Luteolibacter sp. Y139: one gene and its partner. The main gene of each other region encodes a partner of the protein of the gene in region 2 in a complex. Links are inferred from orthologs where the notes say so. Each region holds a gene or a part of one and is shown on either strand. Other genes may lie near its edges. The genes, in order: hisF and hisH.

The links.
Region 1: the proteins of hisH (region 2) and hisF are in contact, whole or in part, in a crystal structure (PDB 6RU0), measured with the Thermotoga maritima proteins. The link is inferred for Luteolibacter sp. Y139 from one-to-one orthologs. Residues at the interface, in WP_004080484.1 of Thermotoga maritima: Asn15, Arg18, Arg22, Arg117, Leu118, Pro119, His120, Met121, Gly122, Trp123, Asn124, Asn134, Gly135, Tyr136, Tyr138, Val140, Tyr158, Glu180, Lys181, Ser182, Ser183, Lys184, Ile185; in WP_004080486.1 of Thermotoga maritima: Met1, Leu2, Ala3, Arg5, Ser40, Glu41, Asp45, Glu46, Ala70, Glu71, Ile73, Asp74, Ile75, Pro76, Phe77, Asp98, Lys99, Ser122, Gln123, Glu161, Thr195, Leu196, Asn247, Arg249, Glu251.

Annotation. Positions count from the first base shown.
Region 1 is NZ_JBBUKT010000010.1:61,278-64,345, reverse strand. The notes cover bases 169-2,924. They hold hisF (imidazole glycerol phosphate synthase subunit HisF), read right to left. Parts: upstream 2,051-2,924; coding sequence 1,286-2,050; downstream 169-1,285. Other genes in these bases: WKV53_RS21560 (MalY/PatB family protein), read left to right, coding at 2,180-2,924; WKV53_RS21570 (HAD family hydrolase), read left to right, coding at 602-1,231; WKV53_RS21575 (SRPBCC family protein), read left to right, coding at 169-461. Also shown: more of WKV53_RS21575, read left to right, coding at 1-168; more of WKV53_RS21560, read left to right, coding at 2,925-3,068.
Region 2 is NZ_JBBUKT010000008.1:322,745-325,991, reverse strand. What follows is about bases 214-3,148. They hold hisH (imidazole glycerol phosphate synthase subunit HisH), read left to right. Parts: upstream 214-1,335; coding sequence 1,336-1,962; downstream 1,963-3,148. Other genes in these bases: WKV53_RS20100 (TlyA family RNA methyltransferase), read right to left, coding at 2,308-3,036; hisB (imidazoleglycerol-phosphate dehydratase HisB), read left to right, coding at 749-1,339; WKV53_RS20115 (PTPDL family protein), read left to right, coding at 214-742. Also shown: more of WKV53_RS20115, read left to right, coding at 1-213; WKV53_RS20095 (3-deoxy-7-phosphoheptulonate synthase), read left to right, coding at 3,204-3,247. UniProt on the Escherichia coli protein: IGPS catalyzes the conversion of PRFAR and glutamine to IGP, AICAR and glutamate. The HisH subunit catalyzes the hydrolysis of glutamine to glutamate and ammonia as part of the synthesis of IGP and AICAR.

The DNA of each region.
Region 1 (3,068 bases), on a different replicon or contig from region 2:
TCACCGGCATCCACCCGGCAGGCGGATTCAAATACATCGGCGTGAAATCATCCTGCGCCATCGCCGACATCGGCCCCTCGATGGAACGCGACATGGCCAAGCTCATGGCATGGCTCGGCAAAAGCGGGACCATCCCATTCGCATCACCCTTCGCCATCACCCACAAATGGGACCCCGCGAAAGGACTGGCTGAATACACCATCGGCTTCCCCGTCTCGAATCCCGTCGACAAGCCCGACGGCTTCGTGACCGGCGAGATCCCCACCTGCCGCGCCTACGTCATCAAACACACCGGCGCCTACCGCCACCTCGGCAATGCCTGGGCCTCCGGCATGATGCACGGCCGCGCCAAAAAATTCACCGCCGACAAAAAAGTCCCCCTGTTCGAAATCTACGACAACGACCCCACCGTCACCCCCGAAGCCGAACTCGTCACCCGGGTCCACCTCCCGGCGAAATAATGTTCGTAGCGGAACGGCTGCGCCGTTCCGGCAGAGCGAGCCTTCCAACAAGATCGCCACCCCGCATCAGACCGCGGTCCGCAGCCATTCTGCTACAAGATCGGCCTTGCCCGCCATCCCGCGTCCCTTCATCCCCACGCATGCAATTTTCCGCCGTGCTCTTCGACTTCGATGGAGTCCTCGTCGACACCGAGTGGGCCATCTACGAGGCCTGGCACCGCACCTTCCTCGCCAACGGCCACCCGCTCCCATTGGAAACCTACACCCAATGCATCGGCTCCGACTTCGACACCTGGTCTCCCAAAATCCACCTCGAAGAACTCACCGGCCGCAGCTTCGACTGGCACCAGCTCGATGAAGACCGCCAGGTCGAAATCCGCCGCGACCTCGAACAAGCCGGCCCCATGCCCGGCGTCGTCGCCTTGTTAGAAAAACTCAACGCCCAAGGCATCCCCCTCGCCGTCGTCTCAAGCTCCTCCCACCACTGGGTCGATGGCTGGCTGGAGAAACTACGATTGATGCCGTACTTCCGCCACGTCGTCTGCCGCGGCGATGCCCCGCGCATCAAGCCCGCCCCCGACCTCTGGCTGGAAGCCATCAAACGCCTCGGCCTCCCCGCCAACGAATGCCTCGCCATCGAGGACTCCCTCAATGGCGTCAAATCCGCCAAAGCCGCCGGCCTCAACGTCTGGGCCGTCCCCAACCGCACCACCGCCTGCCTCGACTTCTCCATGGCAGACAACGTCGTCCCCTCGCTGGAAGGCCTATAAGGAGTGTCGACATCCTGTCGACACGGCGTGGACAGAATGTCCACGCTCCTTACCTCACATCTCCGGCCTCACCGGAATCCCTCGCTCCGAGAAATACCGCTTCGCCTCCCCCACCGTGTGCTTCCCGAAGTGGAAGATGCTCGCTGCCAAAACAGCATCCGCCTTCCCCTTCTCTAACACCTCCACCATGTGATCCAGATTCCCGGCACCACCGCTGGCAATCACCGGAATCCCCACACTCTCCGAAATCGCCGCCGTCAGCTCGCAATCATACCCCGCCTGCGTTCCATCGGCATCCATGCTCGTCAGCAGGATCTCTCCCGCTCCACGACGCCACACTTCCTTCGCCCACTCCACCGCATCCAGTCCCACCGCCGTGCGACCGCCGTGCGTGTAAACGCCCCACTTTCCCGGACCCTCGCGCTTGGCATCGATCGCCACCACGATGCACTGGCTGCCGAAGGCCTTCGCCCCCGCATCCACCAGCCCCGGATCCTTCACTGCCGAAGTATTGATCCCCACCTTGTCCGCCCCCGCCAAAAGCATCTCGCGCATGTTCTCCACCGAGCGAATGCCACCGCCCACCGTCAGCGGGATGAAGCAATGCTCCGCCGTCCGCCGCACCACATCCACCATCGTCGCCCGATTGTCGGATGACGCCGTGATGTCCAGGAACACCAGCTCATCCGCCTGCTGCGCATTGTAAGCCATCGCCGCCTCCACCGGATCCCCGGCATCGATCAGATCCACGAAATTGACGCCTTTGACCACACGACCGTCGGTCACGTCCAGGCAAGGGATGATGCGTTTGGCAAGCACGGCGGGAGGAAAACCCGACCCGGAGCCGGGGTCAATGTCCATGACCGGAAGCTCCGGACGGGCCCAAAGTCCAACCACCCCACCGCACGGACCCTTGCCAACGCCCGAACCTGCATTAAAAACCCGCCCGTGACCTACGACTTCGACGTCCCCATCACCCGCCAAGGCACCGGCTGCATCAAGTTCGACCGCAAGCCCGAGCTCGACCCCTTCTGGGTCGCGGACATGGATTTCGCCTCCGCCCCCGAAATCATCGAAGCCCTCCACGCCCGCGTGAATCACGGCGTCTTCGGCTACGCCCAGGCCCACGCCGGCCTGAATGAAGCCATCGACCTTTACCTCGAAAACCAGCGCGGCGTCACCGTCCCCGGCGAGCAAGTCGTCCACCTCGGCGGCCTCGTCCCCGCCCTCTCCCTCGCCGGCCGCGCCTTCTGCCGCGAGGAAGGCCAGGCCCTCATGACCTGCACCCCGGTCTACCCGCCCTTCATCGGCGTCCACCACGACGGCCTCGCCAAGCTCATCACCGTCGACCACGTCCTCGTTAATGGCCGCTACGAATTCGATTGGGACGCCATGGAAGACGCCGTCACCCCGGAAACCAAGGTCTTCCTCCTCTGCAATCCCCAGAACCCCCTCGGCCGCGTCTTCACCCGCCAGGAAGTCGAGGAGCTCGCCCGCTTCTGCGTGAAGCACGATCTCGTCCTCGTCTCGGATGAAATCCACTGCGACCTCATCCTCGACGCGGAAAAGACCCCGCACTTCTCCGCCCTCCAGCTCCCCGATGACCTCCGCCAGCGGACCATCACCCTGCTCTCCCCCAGCAAGACCTGGAACATCGCCGGCCTCGGTTACGCCTTCGCCGTCATCCCCGACGATACCATCCGCCGCCGCTTCTCCGCCCAACGCGGCCACACCCTCTCGGAGATCAACGCCCTCTCCTACTACGCCGCCGAAGCCGCCTACCGCCACGGCGAGCCCTGGCGCCAGCAACTCCTCGCCTACCTCCGCGAAAACCGCG
Region 2 (3,247 bases):
GTACCCGCAGAGCCCGAAGAAGGGTGAAGCGCTCAAGGTGCTGGCGGCGCTGCAGAAGGAAATGGATGTGGTGAACGCCGGTGGCATCAAGTTCGAAGGCAAGCTGATGTCCGCCAACGACCGCCTGCCGAAGGCGTATGCGCTGGATGCCGGCATCCAAGCCGCCGAGATGAAGGCCGCGGCTGACAAGGGCGACCCGGTCAGCGCGCTGCGTGCGTGGACGAAGCTGGAGACCGGCTTCCAGGGGAGCACCGCCTACCGCGAGAATATTCCCTACGTGGTGAAGCTGATGAAGGCGCAGCTCACCGCTGTCAGCTCCAGCCTCGCCAGCTTCGATGCGCGGACGAAGAAGCGCGCCGAAGGACTGGCCGCGATGTCCAGCTCGGACCGCAACATGAGCAATTCGGCGCTCCAGGAGGAGCTGGACGAGTACATGGCCCGGCTGGAGAAGGACAAGGCCGCCGGTCACAAGTGGCCGCCGCTCGATGCCTATGTGAAGGCCCCGCTGGAAGAGACCAAGCGCAACCTGGAGACCGAGATCCGCCGCTTGGAAACTACCCCGACCGCCAACCTGCCGAAGACGGAGGAAGCCTATGACGCCGCCTGGGCCGCCGTGACCAAGACCGGCGCCACGCAGCAGGATGTGTCCACCGCCCTTTCGAACGCCCGCAGCGCCAGCCTGCCGCAGCCCTACGTGGACATCCTCACGAAGGCGGCACCTGCTCCTGCCCCGTCCAACTGATTTCCCATGTTCAGCCGCTCTTCCCGCCAGAACCGCCAAACGGCGGAGACTAAAATCGACCTTTCCATCGACCTCGATGGAGAGGGCACGTCCAGCATCTCCACGGGGATCGGATTCTTCGATCACATGCTCACGCTGTTCTCGCGGCACGGGCTGTTCGACCTGAATCTCGACGCCAAGGGCGATCTGGAAGTCGATTTCCACCACACGGTGGAGGACACCGGCATCACGCTCGGCGATGCGATGCGGGAAGCGCTGGGCGACAAGCGGGGCATCCGCCGCTACGGCTGCTGCTATCTGCCGATGGATGAGACGCTCGCCCGCGTGGTGGTGGATCTCAGCAATCGGCCGCACCTGGAATTCCGCGCGGCGCCGAACACGCCGTCGGCGCCGAATTTCCCATTCACGCTGGTGGAGGAATTCTGCCGTGCGCTGGCGTCGAACTTGCGGGCGAACATTCACGTGGAGGTGCTGTATGGCCGCGATGGCCACCACATCGCCGAAGCGATCTTCAAGGGTCTGGCCCGTGCCTTGCGCGAGGCTTGTGAACGCGATCCGCGGGTGAAGGGCATTCCGAGCACGAAGGAGGCACTGTGAAGGTCGGCATCATCGACTACGGCGCAGGCAACCTGCGCAGCGTGGCCAATGCGGTGCAGGCGCTGGGTGTGGAGTTCAGCCTGGTTTCCTCAGCGGAGGAGATGGAGGAGCTCACGCACTTGATCCTTCCGGGCGTTGGCTCGTTCGGCGATTGCATGGGCGAGCTGGAGAAGCGTGGCTTGACCGGGGCGATCCGGGATTGGGCCGCTTCTAACAGGCCCTACTTCGGTATCTGCCTCGGCTATCAGATTCTCTTCGAGGAAAGCGTGGAGGCTCCGGGCGTGCCCGGGCTGGGCGTGTTCCGCGGGAAGGTGCAGCGCTTCACCGAAGACGGCCGCAAGATCCCGCACATGGGATGGAACTCGGCGGTGCCGGTAAAGCTCGCGGATCCCATGTGGGAAGGACTTGGCGGCGAGCCCTACTTCTACTTCGTGCACTCGTATTTCCCGGTGCCGGAGAATGAGAACATCATCGCGATGACGACGGAGTATGGCGAGACCTTCGCGAGTGCGATCCGCTCGGGAGCGGTGGTGGCGACGCAGTTCCACCCGGAGAAGAGCCAGCAGGCGGGGCTGAAGCTGTTAGGGAATTTCCTGGAGGTGAGGGCGCTGGTGGAGGGCTAACCGTCTGCTACAATGGCTATAATCGCTTTCGGTCATAGCCGGTGCCCCATTTGCAGCGAACTCCTTCAACGAGCGGACGACTTGGTTGCCACTTCACACTTCATTGGAGAACCTAGTGATCCGCTTTGGAGGTTTTCTGACGCGGGAATGCATCGAAGTTGCTTCCTGACTTGGGAACTCCGCTCACAATTCGTTGCTCGATACAATCAGGTCGCTGGCAGCAATACCGCGGGAAATGGGACTTACCGCCAGATGACCGACGATGGAACCGTTCACAAGCTTACCCGGGAAGGCTGGCCGAGCCGGGTTACCACTCAAGATCAGGCAAAATCCTAGGCTGATCCTTTATCCCAGCCACGCGAGGAACTCGCGGTTGCCGTCGGTGCCGGTGATGGGTGAGTCGATGAGGCCTTTCCATTCCCGGCCGAGTTCTTCGGTAATGAAGGTGTGGATCTTGTCGACCGCACGCTGATGGAGTTCGGGGTCGCGGACGATACCGCCCTTGCCGATGTCTTCGCGCTCGAGCTCGAACTGGGGCTTGATGAGGCAGACGATGGAGCCGCCGTCTTCGAGGACCCCGAAGGCTGCGGGGAGGATCTTCGTCAGCGAGATGAAGGAGAGGTCCATGACGATCATGCGGACCTTTTCGCCGAGGGTTTTGACTTCGAGGCCGCGGGCGTTGAACTGCTCCTTCACGACGACGCGGGGGTCGGTGCGGAGCTTGTAGGCGAGCTGGTTGGTACCGACGTCGATGGCGTGAACCTTCGTCGCGCCGTGCTGGAGGAGACAATCGGTGAAGCCGCCGGTGGAGGCGCCGATGTCGAGGCAGGTCCAGCCGGTGGGGTCGATCCCGAAGGCGGCCAGCGCGCCTTCCATTTTCAGGCCGCCGCGGCCGACGTATCTCGGCTTTTCCTTCACCTCCAGCGGGGCGTCCTCGGGGAATTTGGTGCTGGGCTTGTCCACGACGCGGTCGCCGCTGCGGACTTCGCCGGCGAGAACGAGGCGCTTGGCTTGTTCGCGGGATTCGCAGAGGCCGCGGGCGACCAGCAGGGCATCGACTCGTTCTTTCTTCACGGTTGGGGAGAAGGATTCACCGCCAAGACGCCAAGATCGCCAAGTCTTGAAACCCGATTCCTTGCCGTTTCTTGGCGAACCAAGGGTCCGGGCGGTTCGATTTTCCGCCCAAATCGTTCTGCACTCGCTACTTGCCCACGGCGGCGACTTCCCCTTTCCTCCCGCGCGTGACCCGCCACCGCACCGACGACCTCCGCATTTCCGGCCTGAA